4 regions of the Streptomyces sp. NPDC016309 genome follow, and region 4 is predicted to be linked to each of the others. Evidence: riboswitches for the same ligand, from Rfam matches in the RefSeq annotation. Region 4 holds a riboswitch; each other region holds the start of a gene.
What was found. A riboswitch is a leader RNA that binds a small molecule or an ion and turns the genes downstream of it on or off. The one in region 4 is predicted to bind cyclic di-AMP.

Region 1 (4,825 bases), on a different contig from region 4:
CGGTAGACACGGGCGGCGGTCTGCTCGCCGAGCAGCCGCAGCCTGGTCGCGGTGGAGAACCGGTCCCGGGCCATCTGTCTACCCGCCTCCCCTTGCCCGTTACGTACGTACGTCCCCGGACACGGTACGGGACCGTGGCCGGGGACGTACGGAGGCCGAGCTGGTGGCCGGCCCGTGGGCTCAGCCCTTGAAGCGCGGGAAGGCGCTGCGGCCCGCGTACACGGCGGCGTCGTCGAGGATCTCCTCGATGCGCAGGAGCTGGTTGTACTTGGCGACGCGCTCGGAGCGGGCCGGGGCGCCGGTCTTGATCTGGCCGCAGTTGGTGGCGACGGCCAGGTCGGCGATGGTGACGTCCTCGGTCTCGCCGGAGCGGTGCGACATCATGCACTTGAAGCCGTTGCGCTGGGCCATCTCGACGGCGTCCAGGGTCTCGGTCAGCGAGCCGATCTGGTTGACCTTGACCAGCAGGGCGTTGGCGGCGCCCTCCTCGATGCCGCGCGCCAGGCGCTCGGGGTTGGTGACGAACAGGTCGTCACCGACGAGCTGGACGCGGGCGCCGAGCTTCTCGGTGATGACCTTCCAGCCCTCCCAGTCGTCCTCGAACAGCGGGTCCTCGATGGAGACCAGCGGGTACGCGTCCACGAGCTCGGCGTAGTAGTCCGTCATCTCGGCGGCCGAGCGGGACTTGCCCTCGAACTCGTACGAGCCGTCCTTGTAGAACTCGGAGGCGGCGACGTCGAGCGCCAGGGCGATGTCCTTGCCCGGGGCGTAGCCGGCCTGCTTGATGGCCTCGAGGATGAGGTCGAGGGCGGCGCGGTTGGAGTCGAGGTTCGGGGCGAAGCCGCCCTCGTCGCCCAGACCCGTGGAGAGGCCCTTCTCCTTCAGGACCTTCTTCAGGGTGTGGTAGACCTCGGCGCCCCAGCGCAGGGCCTCGGAGAAGGACTCCGCGCCGATGGGGGCGATCATGAACTCCTGGATGTCCACGTTGGAGTCGGCGTGCGAGCCGCCGTTCAGGATGTTCATCATCGGAACGGGCAGCAGGTGCGCGTTCGGGCCGCCCAGGTAGCGGAACAGCGGGAGGTCGGACGCCTCGGAGGCGGCGTGCGCCACGGCGAGGGAGACGCCGAGGATGGCGTTGGCGCCGAGCGAGGACTTGTCCGGGGTGGCGTCCAGGTCGAACATCGCCTGGTCGATCAGCCGCTGCTCGGTGGCGTCGTAGCCGACGAGCTCCGGGCCGATCTGCTCGATGACGGCGAGGACGGCCTTCTCGACACCCTTGCCGAGGTAGCGGTCCTTGTCACCGTCGCGGAGCTCGAGGGCCTCGAACGCTCCGGTGGAGGCACCGGACGGGACGGCAGCACGGCCGGTGCTGCCGTCGTCGAGGCCGACCTCGACCTCGACCGTGGGGTTGCCTCGGGAGTCCAGGATTTCCCGGGCTACGACGACGTCGATGGACGGCACGAGCATCTCCTTCTGGGATGTGACGCAAAATGTGACGCATGCGGTGCAGGGTCTCTTCGGCCTTGCGGCAAGAGCCTAACCGGCCCGGGAGCCGTGACCAGCCGACGCCCGCCTCCTGGGACGAAAAAGGGCTCACGAGGCCGCTTCACGGACATAACGCCACGAAACTTACCGACGAGTAGTTCGCGTGTGCGGGGGGTCGCTCAAGCGCGCGACCGCACGTGTGCGCGGAGCCGCTCAGGCGCGCGAACGGGAAGACCCCGGCCCGGCACGCACGGGGGAAGGGGCGCGCCGGACCGGGGTGGTGTGCGGGGTCAGCTCAGGTGGAGCTGCTGACCCGGGTAGATCAGGTCGGCGTCGTCGACGATGTCCTTGTTCAGCTCGAAGAGCTTCTCCCAGCCACCGGAGACCTTCTTCTCGGCGGCGATGGTGCTGAGGGTGTCGCCGGCCTTCACCTTGTACTCGCCGTCACCCTTCTCGACCTTCTTGCCGGTCGGGGTGGTGACGGTCTTCTTGGACTCGGCCTTCGGCGCGGCCTCGGCCTTGGGCGCGGCCTTCGGCGCGGTGCGCTTCTCGCTGCGCGTGGTGGGCTGCTCGGCCTCGCGCTCCTGCTGCGGCTGGGCCTGCTCGGCGCCGCCGTCGTAGGAGGCGCCGGACAGACCGACGCCGCAGCTCGGCCAGGCACCCTTGCCCTGGCTGGCGAGGACCTTCTCGGCGATCTCGATCTGCTGGGACTTCGAGGCCTGGTCGGCGGTCGAGGCGTAGGCGGTGCCGCCGTACGCGGCCCAGGTGGACGCCGAGAACTGGAGGCCGCCGTAGTAGCCGTTGCCGGTGTTGATGGACCAGTCGCCGCCGGACTCGCACTGGGCGACCTTGTCCCACTCGGCGGAGGTGGCCGCCGAGGCGGAGGTGGCGCCCAGCAGCGGGGCGGCGACGGCGACGCCGGTGATGCCGGCGAACGCGGCGAATCGGGCGGCCTTGGAGGGGCGACGGTGCTTGGCCTTGCCGGAGAACAGCATGGGACATCTCCTCACCGACGCCTGCGAGGTGAGCTGTCGGGTTCGGGCGTGAGCTGCCCGGCCGCGCGGCACCGTGGTGCGCGCGGCTTCACCCCAAGCCGTCCCCGTGCCATGTCTCCATGACCGGGCCCGGCACGTACCTTGGGTCCCCCGCTCCTGCCTCCGGCGCGTGAAGCGACGACTGTTCCCAACGGCCGGCGGCAGGATTCGGCGTTCCGGTCGATGGGGCCCGCGGTGGCGAGCGGTCACGACCGTAGACACAGACCTTCCCGAAGTTCAAAGACGGACATCGGGGTCAATCCGCCCTTATGCGACGGCCCTTGACGGGCGTTTACGCAGGTGAAGGGCGGATTGTGCGGTTCCGTCGCTCCCGGAACGCCGATCGGTGTGAAGAGATTCATGTCTCACTTACACAGAAGCGGACATAGGGGCGGATACCTACGGCTGATCGGCCGTCAGCTCCAGGCTCTGACCGGGGACGATGAGGTCCGGGTCGGCACCGACGGTGTCCTGGTTGGCCTCGTAGAGGGCCGGCCAGCCGCCGGGGACCTTCTGCTCCTCCGCGATGTCGGAGAGGTTGTCCCCGGGGCGGACGGTGTACGCGCCGGGCGCGACGCTGCCCGGGTCGCGTGTCGCCCCGTCACCGCGCGAGGGATGCCCGTCCGTTTCGCGCCCCGTGGCCGAATCGCCGGTCCCGTCGGGGCCGGTGGCCTCCAGGCCGCCGTCACCCGCCGTGGCACCCGGGACGGGCGGGGCGGTGGGGTCGGCCGGGGCGGTGGGGTCGGCCGGAGCGGCCGGCTCCGTCACCGGAGTCTCCTCCTTGGCGGCCTCGCCCCGGTGCTTGCCGGTGCCCGGGGCCGGGCTCGCCGGCGCGCCGGGCGCCGACGGGGCGGGCTCGGCGGGCAGCGGGGTCCCGGCCGGCTTCGACGGCGTGGGCTTCGCGGGCGCGGCCGGATCCTCCAGCGTCTCGGCCGGGTCGGGCGCGTCCGTCGTCCCGGGGGCCGCCGGGGCGGCCGTCGTGGGGTCGGTGGCGGTCGCCTCGGCGGCGCCGCCCAGGCCCGCGATGGGGGCGCAGGTCTCCCACGCCCTCACTCCGGTCGCGGCGTAGACCTTCTCGGCGACCAGGATCTGCTCGCTGCGGCTGGCGAGGTCGGGGCGGGCGGCGTGGGCGAGGCCGCCGTACGACTCCCAGGTCTCCTGCGACATCTGGAGGCCGCCGTAGAAACCGTTGCCGAGGTCGGCGCTCCACATGCCGCCGGACTCGCACTCGGCCACCCGGTCCCAGGTGGCGGCGTCGGCCGCCGACGCGGAACCCGCGCCGAGCAGCGGGAGCGCGATGGCGGATCCGGTCACCCCTGCCGCGACGACGATGGCGGGGGCTTGACGGGGTCGTCGGTGCCGGCCGTTCCCGGAGCGCATGCGGTGCTGCCTTTCGCGTGACTGCTGAGGTGACGGTGAACGTAGCGGCATTCGAACGTCAGTCACAAGTCGATGCACCGGAGATTACGCGAAGATCACAGAAATGACGGACCGTCAGCTGCGGGACGGGACGAACGGGGTGAACTCCACCGGAAGCGTGCGCAGTCCACGCATGATGAGCCCGCCCCGCCACCGCAAATCGGCCGGATCCACCGCAAGCCGGAGGTCGGGCAACCGGGTCAGCAGCGTCGCCAGCGCGGTCTGCCCCTCCAGCCGCGCGAGCGGCGCGCCGAGGCAGTAGTGGATGCCGTGCCCGTACCCGAGGTGCTGGTTGTCCCGCCGCGCCAGGTCGAGCGTGTCCGGCTCGGCGAACCGCTCCGGGTCCCGGTCCGCCGCGGCGAGGACGACGAGCACCGGGTCGCCCGCGCCGATCCGCTCCCCGCCGATGGCCAGCGGCTCGGTCGCGAACCGCCAGGTGGCCAGCTCCACCGGCCCGTCGTGGCGCAGCAGTTCCTCGACGCCGGTCTCCAGCAGCCCCCGCTCACCTGCGGCGAGGGACGCCTGGAGGCGCTCGCGCTGGACGGGGTTGCGGAGCAGCGAGTGGACCCCGTTGCCGATGAGGTTCACGGTGGTCTCGAAGCCCGCGAAGAGGAGGATGAATGCCATCGCGGCGGCCTCGTTCTCGGTGAGGTGCTCGCCGTGGTCGGAGGCCTTGATGAGCCCCGAGATCAGGTCGTCCCCCGGGTTCTCGCGCTTGCGGTGGATCAGCTCCGCGAGGTACCCGCGCATCTTCTTCACCGACCGGGCGACCCCGCCGCGCGGCCCGCCGCCGTGCCGGATCATCATCCCGGCCCAGTCGCGGAAGTCGTCCTGGTCCTCGCGGGGCACGCCCAGCATGTCGCAAATGGCATAGATGGGGAGCGGGA
Region 2 (4,825 bases), on a different contig from region 4:
GTACACGGAGCTGGAGCGCGACGTGCTGGAGTACGCCGAGGCGATGACCGCCACCCCGCCGGCCGTCGGCGACGCCCTGGCGGAACGGCTGCGCCGGGCGCTCGGGGAGGCCGCGTTCGTGGAGCTGACCGCCATGGTGGCGCTGGAGAACATGCGCTCGCGGATCAATTCCGCGCTGGACCTGACCAGTCAGGGGTTCCGGGACCAGTGCGACCTCGGCCGCCGGTGACGGACGGCGGGACCGTACGGCACTTCGGGGCACGCCCTAGGGTGTCGGCGTGGGCAGAGTGCGGTTGAGCGTGGCCGAGCGGCGGGAGGAGCTGCTGCGGGCCGCCGTCGAGCAGATCGAGGCGCGGGGCGTCGCGGCGGTGCGGATCGCCGACGTGGCGTCCGCGCTGGGCGTGAGCAACGCGCTGGTGCTGTACCACTTCGCCACGAAGGAGCGGCTCGTCGCGGCCGCGTTCGCGTACGCCGCCGAGGGCGACCTCGCGCACCTGCGCCGGCTGCTGGGCCGCCGGACGACGGCGGCGCGCCGGCTGCGGGCGGCCGTGCACTGGTACGCGCCGACCGGCCGGGCCAAGGGGTGGCGCCTGTGGATCGAGGGCTGGGCGGCGGCGCTGCGCGAGCCCGCGCTGCGGGAGGTGGCCCAGGACCTCGACCGGCGGTGGAAGGCGGCGCTGGCGGAGGTCATCGCGGAGGGTGCCGCGGCAGGCGAGTTCCGCTGCGGTGACCCGGTCGCGGCGGCCTGGCGGCTGACCGCGTTCCTGGACGGACTGGCCGTGCAGCGGACCGCCTACGCCCCCGCCTTCTCCGGCGCCGTGATGCGCGCCTGGGCGGACGAGGCCCTCGCCCGCGAGATAGGTCTCCCGGAGCCCCGCCCCGGCTCGCACGAGTGAGCCGAGGAGCGCTCCGATGCCGAAAGGGCCGTCGCGAGGCACCAGCGACCGAGCACGACGGCCCGTCGGCACCGGACCGAGCGCTCCGAAGGCGAACCGGACCAGGAAAAGGGCGGCGCGGTTACAGGGGGAGCAGGTCCGGGCGCTTGGCCGAGACGTGGTCGCCGGACGATTCGCCGCGGAGCCGGCGCCCGATCCACGGGACCAGGTACTCGCGGGCCCACTGGATGTCGTCGCGGCGCAGTTCGAGGGGCCCGCGCGGCGGCAGGGGCGGCCATGCCTGGTCGGGGTCGGCGGGGACGGGCACGCCGAGGACCTGGCCGGCCCGCAGGGCGACGCGGGTGTGGCCCTCGGGCGACAGGTGGAGCCGGTCGCTGTCCCAGGCCCGCCGGTCCTGGACGGTCTTGAGGGACCACAGGTCGAGCACCGGGCAGCCGTAGCGGTCCGCGACGGCGCGCACGTGCCCGTTGTAGGTGGCGATCTTGCCGCGCAGCCGGCGCAGCACCGGCACGTCGCGGGTGTCGAACCCGGTGGTCACCAGGACGGTGCCGACCACGGACGTCAGATCGGCGACGGCCCGTTCGAAGCGCTCGGCGACCTCGTCCGGGTCGCTGCCGGGGCGGATGATGTCGTTGCCGCCGGCACAGAAGGTCACCAGGTCGGGGGCGAGTTCCTTGGCTCGCGGCACCTGCTCCTCGACGATCTGGTCGAGGAGACGCCCGCGTACGGCGAGGTTGGCGTACCGGAAGCCCTGGTGCTCCGGCAGCCGGTCCGCCAGGAGCACCGCGAGGCGGTCCGCCCAGCCGACGAACGTACCGTCGGGGCCGGGGTCTCCGACGCCTTCGGTGAAGCTGTCACCGATCGCCGCGTACGACCCGAACACGTCACTGTCTCTGAATCCCGAATCGTCTGCCACGGGGACACATCCTTCACCCGGGGATGTGACTTACGCGACCGTAAGGAGGGGTTGACGGGGCGTGATATTTCCCACCGGTCAAGATTCACCCAAGCCGGAATACGCCTCCGCCCGGCACCGGGAGGGGTGCCGGGCGGAGGCCTCACGCTCGTGATGCCGTCAGCGGCAGGTGTCAGACGGAGACGCCGTGCTGGCGGAGGTACGCCAGGGGGTCGATGTCCGAGCCGTAGCTGGGGCTGGTCCGGATCTCGAAGTGGAGGTGCGGACCGGTGGAGTTGCCGGTGGAGCCGGACAGGCCGATCTGCTGGCCGCCGCCGACCGTCTGGCCGGAGGAGACGGACAGCGAGGAGAGGTGGGCGTACTGCGAGTAGTTGCCGTCGGCGTGCTGGATGACGACCTCGTTGCCGTACGCGCCGCTCCAGCCGGCGGAGACGACGGTGCCCGGGCCGACGGCCTTGACGGTGGTGCCGGAGGAGGCGGCGAAGTCGACGCCCGTGTGGTAGCCGGAGGACCAGCTCGAGCCGGAGGCCCGGTAGGGGGTGGTGACGCCGGCGTCGACCGGGGCGGTGAAGCCGGAGCCGCTGGCCTGGGGGGCGGCCTGGGCGGGGCCCTGGGTCTTGGCCGGGGCCTCGGTCTTGGCGGCGGAGCGGGACGCGCGGCTCTCGGCGCGGGTGTCGTCGGCCTTGGGCTTCGCCGGGGCGGCGGTGGACTTGGCGCCGAGGGTGAGCTTCATGCCCGGGAGGATCAGGGAGGGGTCCTCGCCGATGACCTGGCGGTTGTCCTTGTAGAGCTTGTGCCAGCCGCCCTTGACGTTCTTGTTGTAAGCGATCTTGGAGAGGTAGTCGCCGGCGACCACGGTGTACGTGCGCGGCGCGGCCTTCTTCGCGGCGGCCTCGGGGGCGGCCTTGGCGGCGGTGACGGCCGCCTGCGGGGCGGTGGCCGGGGCTGCGGCCGGCGCGGCGTGTGCGCCGGTGGCGCCGAGCAGCGGGAGGGCGATGGCGGCGCCACCGGTTCCGGCGGCGACGAAACCACGCGTGATGGGGCTGGACTTGGGACGGCGGTGCTTACCCTTCGCGGGCATGGCTTTTCCTCTCCGGCGCCTGCGAGGTGAGCTGTCGGGTTCGGACTGGAGTTGTCCGGCCGCGCCATGGACGCGACTTCACCCCGAGCCGGGTCCCGGAAATTCCGGGCCGGCGAACTACCTGGGTCCCCCGCTCCTGCCACGCGTGGGTGGGTGGGAATTCCGACCGGTGGCAGGATTCGGCGGTCCGGCCGGATTGCCGTGACGTTAAGCGAGCCGGGTCGGCGTGAACAAGCCGCCGCTTTCCGACCCGCATTCGGGAGGGTTCGGCGGTCATGGAATTCCGGTCACCCTGCGTCCATTGCGGATCATGTATTTCCGCTGTGGGCACGGCATTTAGGAATCGACCTCCGCCACGGACCGTCACGTTTATGACGCTGCTCACGTGGCCGGGGTCATCTCCCCCGCGACCAGGGCACGTTATCCCCAATCCCCCAATACGGACAGACAGCCCAATACTTGACGGACCTCCGCAATACCTTCATCCCCATGCACCACACCAAGCCATGTCGACAGCCCGACTCCGGGTCGACCAATGATGACCAATCCGGACAGATGCCTACACCTCCCCCACTACCCGGGTCGCGCGGCTCCGCCCCGGCCCGGCGGCACCGCCCCGCCCAGCCGCGACGCGTGCCCCGCCGGTCGCTGACCTGCGCGGGGCAACGAATGTGCGACCTGCACGGAGATTGATCGCGTCACGAACCGATGTCGTATCGTCGGATGGCGAGATTGTCGGTGCCCGACGCCGACCGCAGACACGGAGGAGCCCCCGTGACGCAGCAGCTTCCGCAGGTCCCGTCGACCGAGCCCGAGCTGACCGGAGTCCGCAACTTCCGTGACGTCGGTGGGCTCCCGACCGTGGACGGCCGGCGGGTGCGGCACGGCAGGCTCTACCGCAGCGGACACCTCGCGCACGCGACGGGAGAGGACGCCGCCTTCCTGGCCGGCCTCGGCCTCCACACGATCTTCGACTTCCGCAACGCCGCCGACCAGAAGATCGAAGGCCCGGACGTCGAGCTGCCCGGGGTCCGCAACGTGAACCTCCCGCTCTCCGACCCGGCCGACGGCGCCGAGTTCTGGGCCATGGTCCGCGACGGGAACCTCGACCAGCTACGCGCTCTCCTGGCCGACGGCAAGGCCGCCGCCCGGATGACCGCCTCGTACCGGATGATCATCCGCGAGCGCACGGCCGAGCACAGCCGGGTCCTCCACGCGCTCGCCGAGGACAGCGTCCCGGCCCTGATGCACTGCGCGGCCGGCAAGGACCGGGCGGGACTGTCCATAGCGGTGTCCCTGCTGGCCGTCGGCGTCGAGCGGGAGGCGATCGAGGAGGACTACCTCAAGTCGAACGACCCCCGCCGCCGCTACCGGGTGCGCCGCAGCGACGACTCCCCCTCCGCGATGTCACCGCAGGTCATGGAGCTGCTCAACCCCCTCTTCGAGGCCCGCGTCGAGTACCTGGACGCGGCCTTCGCGACGATCGAGGAGACCTGGGGGTCGACCGAGCGCTACCTGACGGAAGGGCTGGGGCTCAGCCCCGCCACGCGGGAGCGGCTGCGCGAGCGGCTGCTCGACGAGGCCTGATCCACCGGAGACGTCCTACTCGGCGCCGAGGGCGAACAGCAGGTAGAGGAAGGCCGCGAAGAGGTGGCCCGCGACCAGGTAGGCGAAGAGCCGGATGGCGAGCCCGCGGGGGAACGTCCGTTCCTGGGTCATGGTGGATCTCTCCGATCGGTTCAGCGGCGGTGGACGCCCGCGCCGAGGCACAGGTCGGCCGCGGGGCTCTGCATGAGGGTGTGGACGAACAGCAGCCCGGCGCCGCCGCGCGTGGCGGCGCCGATGCGGTGCGGGGTGAGCGAGTCGAAGTGGGCGCTGTCCCCCGGGTCGAGGACGTGTACGGCCTCGCCCAGGACCAGGCGCACCCGCCCG
Region 3 (4,825 bases), on a different contig from region 4:
AGAAATGGTTCATGAGCGGACGTCTCGGACGGACCAGGCGGGCGTCGGGCCGCCCGGTCCCGGGACGCGCGCCGGACGCTCCGGACGCTCCGGACCGGCCCCGGGGCAGGGCCCGTCCCGGCGCGGCCGGACGGCCGCCCGGTGAGGGGATGCGGTCCCTGCTGGGCGTGCGCAGCGTCGCCGGTCAGGTGCTGCTGCTCCAGGTGCTGGTGGCGGTGCTGCTGATCACGGCCGCGGTGGTGGGACTGGCGTTCCAGGCGCGCTACGACGGGGAGCAGGACGCCCAGAACCGTTCGCTCGCCACCGCCGAGTCCTTCGCCGACGCGCCGGGCACGATCGATGCGCTGAGGTCCGCCGATCCGACGGCCGCGCTCCAGGCCGCGGTGGTGCGGGCACGCAACGGCTCCGGCGTGGACTTCATCTCCGTGATGCGGCCCGACGGGACGCGCGTCGCCGACAACGAACGCTCGCTGATCGGTGTCCGTGCCGAGGGCGTCCAGCGCGCCACGGCGGGGACCGCGTTCACCGAGATCTTCGAAGGTGCCCCGAACGACGCGGCCCGGGCGGTCGTGCCCGTCACCGCCCCCGACGGGTCGGTGGCCGGCCTGGTGAGCGCGGGGGTCTCCATCGAGAACGTCGGGGACTCCGTCAACCGGCACCTTCCGGTGCTCTTCGCCTCCGCCGGTGCCGCGCTGGTGCTGGCGGTCGGCAGCTCGGCGCTGGTCAGCAGGCGGCTGCGGCGCCAGACGCACGGGCTCGGGCCGACCGAGATGACCCGGATGTACGAACACCACGACGCCGTTCTGCACGCGGCGCGCGAAGGGGTGCTCATCATCGGGGACGACGGCCGGCTGACCCTGGCCAACGACGAGGCGCGCCGGCTCCTGGAGCTGCCGCCGGACGCGGAGGGGCGCCCCGTCACGGCGCTCGGGCTGGACGAGAGCACCGCCGGGCTGCTGGCCTCGGGCCGTGCCGTGACCGACGAGGTGCACCTGGCCGGGGACCGGCTGCTGGCGGTCAACACCCGGCCGACCGCCCCGTACGGCGGGGCGGTCGGCACGGTCGCGACGCTGCGCGACACCACCGAGCTGCGCGCGGTGTCGGGGATGGCCGAGGTCGCGCGGGAGCGGCTGAGGCTGCTGTACGAGGCGGGCGTGCGGATCGGGACGACGCTGGATGTGGTACGCACCGCCGAGGAGCTGTCGGAGGTGACGGTCCCGGGGTTCGCGGACTTCGTGACGGTGGAGCTGCTGGATCCGGTGCTGCGGGGCGAGGAGCCGTCGGGCGGGCACACCGAGATGCGGCGCACCGCGGTGTGCGGGATCCGGGAGGACCACCCGCTCCAGCCGGTGGGCGACCTCGTCCGGTTCGCGGTGCCGACCACGCCGATGGCGGCGGCGCTGGCGGCCGGGCACGCGGTGCTGGAGGCCGACCTGAGCGTGGCGCACGGCTGGCGGGCGCAGGACCCGTCCGGGGCCGACGAGGCCCTCGCGTACGGCATCCACTCGCTGGTCACGGTGCCGTTGCAGGCACGCGGGGTGGTGCTGGGGATGGCCAACTTCTGGCGCTCGGAGCGTGCCGAGCCGTTCGAGGAGGAGGACCTCGCCTTCGCGGAGGAGGTGGCCGCCCGGGCCGCCGTGGCCGTCGACAACGCGCGGCGCTTCACCCGCGAGCACACCATGGCGGTCACCCTCCAGCGGAGCCTGCTGCCGCGGGTGCTGCCCGAGCAGAGCGCGCTGGACATCGCGTACCGCTACCTGCCCGCGCAGGCGGGGGTGGGCGGCGACTGGTTCGACGTCATCCCGCTCCCGGGGGCCCGGGTGGCCCTGGTGGTCGGCGACGTGGTGGGCCACGGTCTGCACGCCGCCGCCACGATGGGCCGGCTGCGGACCGCCGTGCACAACTTCTCCGCGCTGGACCTGCCGCCCGACGAACTGCTGGGCCATCTGGACGAGCTGGTCACCCGCATCGACCAGGAGGAGGGCGGGGACGGCAACGGGGAGGGCATCACGGGTGCCACCTGCCTGTACGCGATCTACGACCCGGCGACCGGCGGGTGCAGCGTGGCGACCGCCGGGCACTTCGTCCCGGCGCTGGTCCGCCCGGACGGCACCGTGGACTGCCCCGAGGTGCCCGTCTTCCCGCCCCTGGGGCTGGGCGGGCTGCCGTTCGAGACGGCCGAGCTCCGGCTCGCCGAGGGCACCCAGCTCGTCCTGTACACCGACGGCCTGATCGAGCACCGGCGGCGGGACGTCGACATCGGTCTGCGGGAGCTGCACGAGACGCTGTCCGGTCACCCCGGCCGGCCGCCCGAGGAGACCTGCGAGGCCGTGTTCCGGGCCATGCTGCCGCCGCACCGCCGCGACGACATCGCCCTGCTGGTGGCCCGCACCACGCTGCTCGACCCGTCCAGGGTCGCCGACTGGGACGTGCCGGCCGACCCGGCGGCCGTCGCCGGCGTCCGGGCCGCGTGCGGCCGGAAGCTGGAGCAGTGGGGACTGGAGGACATCGGGTTCACCACCGAGCTGATGCTCAGTGAGCTGATCACCAACGCCATCCGGTACGGCTCGGAGCCCATCCGCGTGCGGATGCTGTACGAGCGCCGGCTGGTCTGCGAGGTGTCGGACGGCAGCAGCACCTCCCCCCACCTGCGGCGCGCGGCCACCACCGACGAAGGCGGGCGGGGGCTGTTCCTGGTCTCCCAGTTCGCCGAACGGTGGGGCACCCGGTACACCCCGACCGGGAAGGTCATGTGGACCGAGCAGTCCCCGTCCGCGGGGCCCCGGCAGCCGGTGGAGCTGATGCTGGACGACATCTCCTGGTGAAGTGATCCATTCCCGCCGAATGGACGAGGGCCGTTTTGCTCCTTTCCCGCCGGCGCCGAATTCCTGAATGATCGCGGCGTTACCACGGGCCGGCCGGTACGCGTGGATCAATGGACGACCGGACCGCCGCAGGAAAGAAGCCGCGTCCGCTCCGGACGCCGTCGACAGGACTCGGACCGTCTCCGCCTTGCTTTCGCGAGGCGTGAATGTGGGAAGGGGGCCGATGCCGCTCGTTCCCGGGGATCCACGGGAGTGTCGATCGGGGCGGCCATCCGTGGTTCGCGCCCGGCGCTCCTCGCGAGTGACCGGCGATCACCCGCCCAGTCGGCAGCCTTACGCCCCATTTACCCCGCGATGGGCTCTAAGCCGGTAACGCGGCATGTGCCCATGTCCAGCCATACATAGGCGACTTGTCGCCCTTCCGAGGTCCGCGTGATAAGCATCACCGCGCCCTGCCTCCACGAGCCCTCGCACATGCCCGTATTTCCGTATGGGAACTGCGAAGTTGACGGTCCACCACTTCACGGCGGTAACCGCGCGTGTGGAATTCCAGCCTTGTTCCGTGCGGCCTCTCTCGCTTACGGTCCCCTCAATCCGGATGGACCGCCGAATCCTGCCGCCGTCCGGTAACCCCACCCACTCACGGACCAACGGCAGGAGCGGGGGACCCAGGTAAGCCGCCGGCCCGGATCACACCGGAACGGCTCGGGGTGAAGTCGTGGTGAATACCACGGCCGGACATCTCCCGTCCGAACCCGACAGCTCACCTCGCAGGCGACGGAGAGGAATTTCGCCATGCCCGCAAAGGGTAAGCACCGTCGTGCCAAGAACAGCCCGCTCGCACGCCGCCTCCTGGCCGCGGGCACGGGTGGCGCGGCGCTCGCGCTGCCGATGATCGGTGCCACGGCCGCCGAGGCGGCACCGAGCGCGGCGCCCAGCGCCGTGCACGCGGTCACCACCGCCGTGTCCGCCGCGCCGGCCGCCACGACCGCCGCCAAGAAGGCCGGCACCGTCACGTACGCCGTCGTCGCGGGCGACTCCCTGTCCAAGATCGCGCGGGAGCAGGGGGTGAGCGGCGGCTGGAAGAAGCTCTACGACGACAACCGCAAGGCCATCGGTGCCGACCCGTCCCTGATCCGCCCCGGCCTGAAGCTGACCATCGCCGGCAAGGCCGCGGCCGCGCGCCCCTCCGCCGCCCCCGAGCGCGCCGACCGGTCCGCCGTACGCCAGGCCGCCCCGGCCGCCGCCAAGGCCGTGTCCTACCCGGACAACCTGGACGGCTGGATCCGCGAGGCGCTGGACATCATGGCCCAGCACGGCATCCCCGGCACGTACGAGGGCATCCACCGCAACATCATGCGCGAGTCCTCGGGCAACCCGCTCGCGATCAACAACTGGGACTCCAACGCCCTGGCCGGAACGCCCTCCAAGGGCCTCCTCCAGGTGATCGCCCCGACCTTCGAGGCCTACCACGTGCCGGGCACCTCGACCGACCTCTACGACCCGGTCGCCAACATCACCGCCGCCTGCAACTACGCGGCCGACCGGTACGGCTCGATCGACAACGTCAACGGCCCGTACTGATCCTCCCGCTCCCGCACCGGGGCCGGCCGCACCCTCGCGGCCGGCCCCGCCGGCGTTTCCGCCCGGGAACCACCGCACCACCGCACCGGCATTGCATAACCATGCCAAATCGTGCAAACTTACGCATACCGCGTTGTACGAGGAGTTTTCCCGCATGGCCCACGAAGCCGACCCGACCGCTCCCGCCCCCGCCCCCGCCCTCCGCATCGACATCACCCTGGCCCGGAACTGCCACGACTGCGGCGAATGGGGCACCGTGATCGACGCCCAGGGCCACGACCGGCCCTGCCCGGCCTGCCAGCGCCCCCGCCGCGGCTGACCCCTGCCGCCCTCACGGGCGGGCACGCTCAGTAGTTCTGCCACTCGTGGCGGGTGTACTCCAGCACCGCCGGGTCCATCAGAGTGCTGGCGCGGAC
Region 4 (4,825 bases):
TGCCGGCGGCTCCCTCAACGGTACGACCAGCTTCGAGCGCACCAACTACTTCGAGACCATGCCCGCCCACCAGCTCGAGCTGGCGCTGTGGCTGGAAGCCGACCGGATGGGCTCCCTGCTCGCCGCGCTCGACGACGAGTCCATGGAGAACCAGCGGGACGTCGTCAAGAACGAGCGCCGCCAGCGGTACGACAACGTTCCGTACGGCACGGCCTTCGAGAAGCTGACCGCCCTCGCCTACCCCGAGGGCCACCCGTACCACCACACCCCGATCGGCTCCATGGCGGACCTGGACGCCGCCACCCTGGAGGACGCGCGGAACTTCTTCCGCACGTACTACGCGCCCAACAACGCCGTCCTGTCGGTCGTCGGCGACATCGACCCCGAGCAGACGCTCGCCTGGGTCGAGAAGTACTTCGGCTCCATCCCCTCCCACGACGGCAAGCAGCCGCCCCGGGACGGGACGCTGCCCGAGGTCATCGGCGAGCAGCTCCGTGAGGTCGTCGTCGAGGAGGTGCCGGCCCGCGCCCTGATGGCCGCCTACCGGCTCCCGCACGACGGCACCCGCGAGTGCGACGCCGCCGACATCGCCCTCACGGTCCTGGGCGGCGGCGAGTCGTCGCGGCTGCACAACCGCCTGGTGCGCCGCGACCGCACGGCCGTGGCCGCCGGCTTCGGCCTGCTCCGTCTGGCGGGCGCCCCCTCGCTCGGCTGGCTGGACGTCAAGACGTCCGGTGGCGTCGAGGTCCCCGACATCGAGGCGGCCGTCGACGACGAGCTCGCCCGGTTCGCCGCCGAGGGCCCCACGCCCGAGGAGATGGAGCGCGCCCAGGCCCAGCTCGAGCGCGAGTGGCTGGACCGGCTCGGCACGGTCGCCGGCCGCGCCGACGAACTGTGCCGGTTCGCCGTGCTGTTCGGCGACCCCCAGCTCGCCCTGACCGCCGTCCAGCGCGTCCTGGACGTCACCGCCGAGGAGGTGCAGGCGGTGGCCAAGGCCCGCCTCCGCCCCGACAACCGGGCGGTGCTGGTCTACGAACCCGCCGGCACCGACCACAGCGACCAGGTAGAAGAGGGAGCCGACCAGTGAGCGACGCCGCTGTGTCCCTGACGTCCATGGAGTTCCACCCGCAGCCCCAGGCGGGCACGCCCAAGCCGTGGGCCTTCCCCGCGCCCGACCGCGGCACGCTGGACAACGGCCTGACCGTGCTGCGCTGCCACCGTCCCGGCCAGCAGGTCGTGGCCGTCGAGATCTTCCTCGCCGCCCCGCTGGAGGCCGAGCCCGAGGGCCTGGACGGCGTCGCCACGATCATGGCGCGGGCCCTCTCCGAAGGCACCGACAAGCACTCGGCGGAGGAGTTCGCCGCCGAGCTGGAGCGCTGCGGCGCCACCCTCGACGCGCACGCCGACCACCCCGGTGTACGCGTCTCCCTGGAGGTCCCCGTCTCCCGGCTCGGCAAGGCCCTCGGACTGGTCGCCGAGGCCCTGCGCGCCCCCGCGTTCGCCGACAGCGAGGTCGAGCGGCTCGTCCGCAACCGGCTGGACGAGATCCCGCACGAGATCGCCAACCCGGGCCGCCGTGCCGCCATGCAGCTCTCCAAGGAGCTGTTCCCGGCCACCTCCCGCATGTCCCGCCCCCGCCAGGGCACCGAGGAGACCGTCGCCCGGATCGACGCGGCGGCCGTGCGCGCCTTCTACGAGGCGCACATGCGTCCCGCCACCGCCACCGCGGTCGTCGTCGGCGACCTCACCGGCGTCGACCTCGACGCGGTGCTCGCCGACACCATCGGCGCCTGGACCGGCGACTCGGCCGAGCCCCGCCCCGTGCCGCCCGTGACGGCGGACGACAGCGGCCGGGTCGTCATCGTCGACCGCCCCGGCGCCGTGCAGACCCAGCTCCTCATCGGCCGGATCGGCCCCGACCGGCACGACCGGGTCTGGCCCGCCCAGGTGCTCGGCACCTACTGCCTGGGCGGCACGCTCACCTCCCGCCTCGACAAGGTCCTGCGCGAGGAGAAGGGCTACACCTACGGCGTACGGGCCTTCGGCCAGGTACTGCGCTCCGGCCCGGACGGCGGGGCCGCCATGCTCGCCATCAGCGGCTCGGTCGACACCCCGAACACCGGCCCGGCCCTCGACGACCTGTGGAAGGTGCTGCGTACCCTCGCCGCCGAGGGACTGACCGACGCCGAGCGCGAGACGGCCGTGCAGAACCTGGTGGGCGTCGCCCCCCTCAAGTACGAGACGGCCGCCTCCGTCGCGGGCACCCTCGCCGACCAGGTCGAGCAGCACCTCCCCGACGACTTCCAGGCGCAGATGTACGCCCGGCTCGCCGAGACGGGCACCGTGGAGGCCACCGCGGCGGTCGTCAGCGCCTTCCCGGTGGACCGTCTGGTCACGGTCCTCGTCGGGGACGCCGCTCGGATCAAGGAGCCCGTCGAGGCGCTCGGAATCGGCCAAGTGACCGTGGTCACCGGCTGATTGACGCTGTCGCCCCGCTTCCGCGACCGCTCCCGGACCCCGGCGTCCCCCGACGCCGGGGTCCACCCGTGTCCCCCTCCCGGATGCCCGGCCAAATGTCCGGTTTGTTGCGGAGATTCGGTGTCTGCCCTGTGGCGTGCGCTACAAAAAACCGTGTCTGTTTGGTGATTGAAAGATCGGCCGCTTAGCGTCTGATGGGCTGTCCGACCGGTACCCGCCGCACCCGCGGCACCGGGCAGCCATCGCCGAGTCCCCGTCAGGCGCGAGCCAGGGGAGCCGGGGACCCATGAAGTCCCTGGGGTGAATCGGACGCCTTCGCAGCCGCGGAGGGGCCCGTAGGAGACCTTCCTGCTCCGAACCCGTCAGCTAACCCGGTAGGCGAGAAGGAAGGAAAGGATCAGCCACTTCATGGCGTTCACCCGTGCCACCGGGAAGCACCGTGCCCCGAGCCGCCTGAGCCGCAAGAGCGCACACGTCGCCGGAGTCGCGGCCCTCGCCACCACCGGCGTCATCGGAACCCTCGCTTCCCCGGCGCTCGCCGCCGCCCCGGACGCCGCACCCGGCTCGCTCGAGGACACCGGCCTCAACCAGGCGGTCATCACCGACACGCTCGCCGAGCAGATCGACGCCCAGGCCGAGGCCCAGGAACTGGAGGCCCAGGAGACGGCGGCCAAGGCCGCCGCCCAGGCGAAGGCCGAGGCCGAGGCGAAGCTCAAGGCCGAGGCCCGGGTGAAGGCGGCCCGCGACGCCAAGGAGCGCGCCGACCGCGAGGCCGAGCGCAAGCGGCTGAACTCCTTCCAGGCGCCCATCGCCGGCAGCTACGTCAGCACCGGCTACCAGACCGGTGGCGCCATGTGGTCCTCCGGCAGCCACACCGGCGTCGACTTCCACGCCGCTTCCGGCACCACCGTCGTCTCCGTGGGCGCCGGCACCGTCGTCGAGGCCGGCTGGGGCGGCGCGTACGGCAACAACATCGTCATCCGGATGAACGACGGCACGTACACCCAGTACGGCCACCTGGCCTCGATCAACGTCTCGGTCGGCCAGACCGTGATGCCGGGGCAGCAGATAGGCCTCTCCGGCTCGACCGGCAACTCGTCCGGCCCGCACCTGCACTTCGAGGCCCGCACGGGCGCCGACTACGGCTCGGACATCGACCCCGTCGCGTACCTCCGCTCGCACGGCGTCAACGTCTGACCGCCTCCGCTCCTCCGACAGGCCCCGGTTCGGGACACGAACCGGGGCCTTCGTCGTGTCGCGTCCCGCACGAGGCCGAAAAGAACTCCATGGATTCCGGGCGACTGTCGGAATTTTCGGCCCGCTGCAATAGAGTCATCGCACAAGCGTCAAGCGTTTGAATTTCGCGCGGTTCACAGGGGGTTCTGGTATGCGCATTCCAGCGCACTCGGTATGCACGGCGATCCGCGACGACATCGTCAACGGCGTGTTCGAGCGCGGCAGCCGGCTCACCGAGGAACACCTGGCCCGCCGCTACGGCGTCTCCCGCGTCCCGGTCCGCGAGGCGCTGCGCACCCTGGAGTCGGAGGGCTTCGTCACCACCCGCCGCCATGCCGGCGCCTGCGTCGCCGAACCCACCGAGCAGGAGGCGGCCGACCTGCTGGAGATGCGCACGCTGCTGGAGCCCCTCGGCGCCGCCCGTGCCGCCCAGCGCCGCACCGAGGCCCACCTCAAGGTGCTGCGGGGCCTGGTCAGGCTGGGTCAGGAGCGGGCGCGCGCGGGTCGGACGGAGGACCTCCGCTCGCTGGGCGGGTGGTTCCACGAGACGCTCGCCCAGGCGTCCGGCAGCCCCGCCCTGACCGCGCTGCTCACCCAGCTCCGGCACAAGACCACCTGGATGTACGCGGTCGAGACGCCCGCCCGTCCGGCGGACGCCTGGGCCGAGCACGGCGCGATCGTGGACGCCGTGGCCCGGGGCGACGCCGAACGCGCCCGCACGCTCACCGCCGTCCACGTCGAGCGCTGGCTCGCCACCCACCGGTTGCGGCGCTCCCCGGCACGCCAGGCGGGCGCGTACGTGAGGACTTCGCAACACCGCGTAAACACCGCGGGCATCCCTCATTAACGGCGGTGCCGTATACAAACAGGGGGAATTATCGCCCCGCATTTCCCTCGCCGGAATTGGCGTGTGCCCGTTTCCCGTGACCGGACGGAAAAGGCGGAGCCGTTCCCCCGGTGTCTGGGGAACGGCTCCGCCCGAAGCTGTCGTGCGTGGTGCGCGACCGAGGGGGTCAGACCGTCTCGGGGAGCTCCTCGAGCCCCTCGGCGACCAGCTTCGCCAGACGGTCCAGGGCGGCGTCCGCGCCCTCCGCGTCCGAAGCGAGCACGA

Region 1: it holds a riboswitch for cyclic di-AMP, as region 4 does, so the genes downstream of both, ACF068_RS18085 (transglycosylase family protein) here and ACF068_RS27195 (M23 family metallopeptidase) in region 4, are expected to answer to the same signal.
Region 2: it holds a riboswitch for cyclic di-AMP, as region 4 does, so the genes downstream of both, ACF068_RS29900 (peptidoglycan DD-metalloendopeptidase family protein) here and ACF068_RS27195 (M23 family metallopeptidase) in region 4, are expected to answer to the same signal.
Region 3: it holds a riboswitch for cyclic di-AMP, as region 4 does, so the genes downstream of both, ACF068_RS09300 (transglycosylase SLT domain-containing protein) here and ACF068_RS27195 (M23 family metallopeptidase) in region 4, are expected to answer to the same signal.

Annotation. Positions count from the first base shown of each region.
Region 1 covers NZ_JBIBSG010000006.1:385,612-390,436, reverse strand. Annotated here, with positions in the region: gene ACF068_RS18095 (septum formation initiator family protein) at 1-74, opposite strand, end outside; gene eno (phosphopyruvate hydratase) at 181-1,467, opposite strand; gene ACF068_RS18085 (transglycosylase family protein) at 1,776-2,480, opposite strand; cyclic di-AMP (ydaO/yuaA leader) riboswitch at 2,484-2,658, opposite strand; gene ACF068_RS18080 (transglycosylase family protein) at 2,919-3,833, opposite strand; gene ACF068_RS18075 (cytochrome P450) at 4,014-4,825, opposite strand, start outside.
Region 2 covers NZ_JBIBSG010000017.1:3,942-8,766, reverse strand. Annotated here, with positions in the region: gene ACF068_RS29915 (carboxymuconolactone decarboxylase family protein) at 1-229, shown strand, start outside; gene ACF068_RS29910 (TetR/AcrR family transcriptional regulator) at 279-896, shown strand; gene ACF068_RS29905 (SGNH/GDSL hydrolase family protein) at 1,018-1,812, opposite strand; gene ACF068_RS29900 (peptidoglycan DD-metalloendopeptidase family protein) at 1,985-2,893, opposite strand; cyclic di-AMP (ydaO/yuaA leader) riboswitch at 2,897-3,055, opposite strand; gene ACF068_RS29895 (tyrosine-protein phosphatase) at 3,668-4,480, shown strand; gene ACF068_RS29890 (DUF6126 family protein) at 4,496-4,612, opposite strand; gene ACF068_RS29885 (XRE family transcriptional regulator) at 4,633-4,825, opposite strand, start outside.
Region 3 covers NZ_JBIBSG010000003.1:321,594-326,418, reverse strand. Annotated here, with positions in the region: gene ACF068_RS09305 (SpoIIE family protein phosphatase) at 150-2,825, shown strand; cyclic di-AMP (ydaO/yuaA leader) riboswitch at 3,420-3,615, shown strand; gene ACF068_RS09300 (transglycosylase SLT domain-containing protein) at 3,621-4,409, shown strand; gene ACF068_RS09295 (hypothetical protein) at 4,564-4,728, shown strand; gene ACF068_RS09290 (polyamine aminopropyltransferase) at 4,757-4,825, opposite strand, start outside.
Region 4 covers NZ_JBIBSG010000012.1:50,334-55,158, reverse strand. Annotated here, with positions in the region: gene ACF068_RS27205 (M16 family metallopeptidase) at 1-1,087, shown strand, start outside; gene ACF068_RS27200 (M16 family metallopeptidase) at 1,084-2,478, shown strand; cyclic di-AMP (ydaO/yuaA leader) riboswitch at 2,712-2,873, shown strand; gene ACF068_RS27195 (M23 family metallopeptidase) at 2,887-3,675, shown strand; gene ACF068_RS27190 (GntR family transcriptional regulator) at 3,866-4,561, shown strand; gene ACF068_RS27185 (HPr family phosphocarrier protein) at 4,728-4,825, opposite strand, start outside.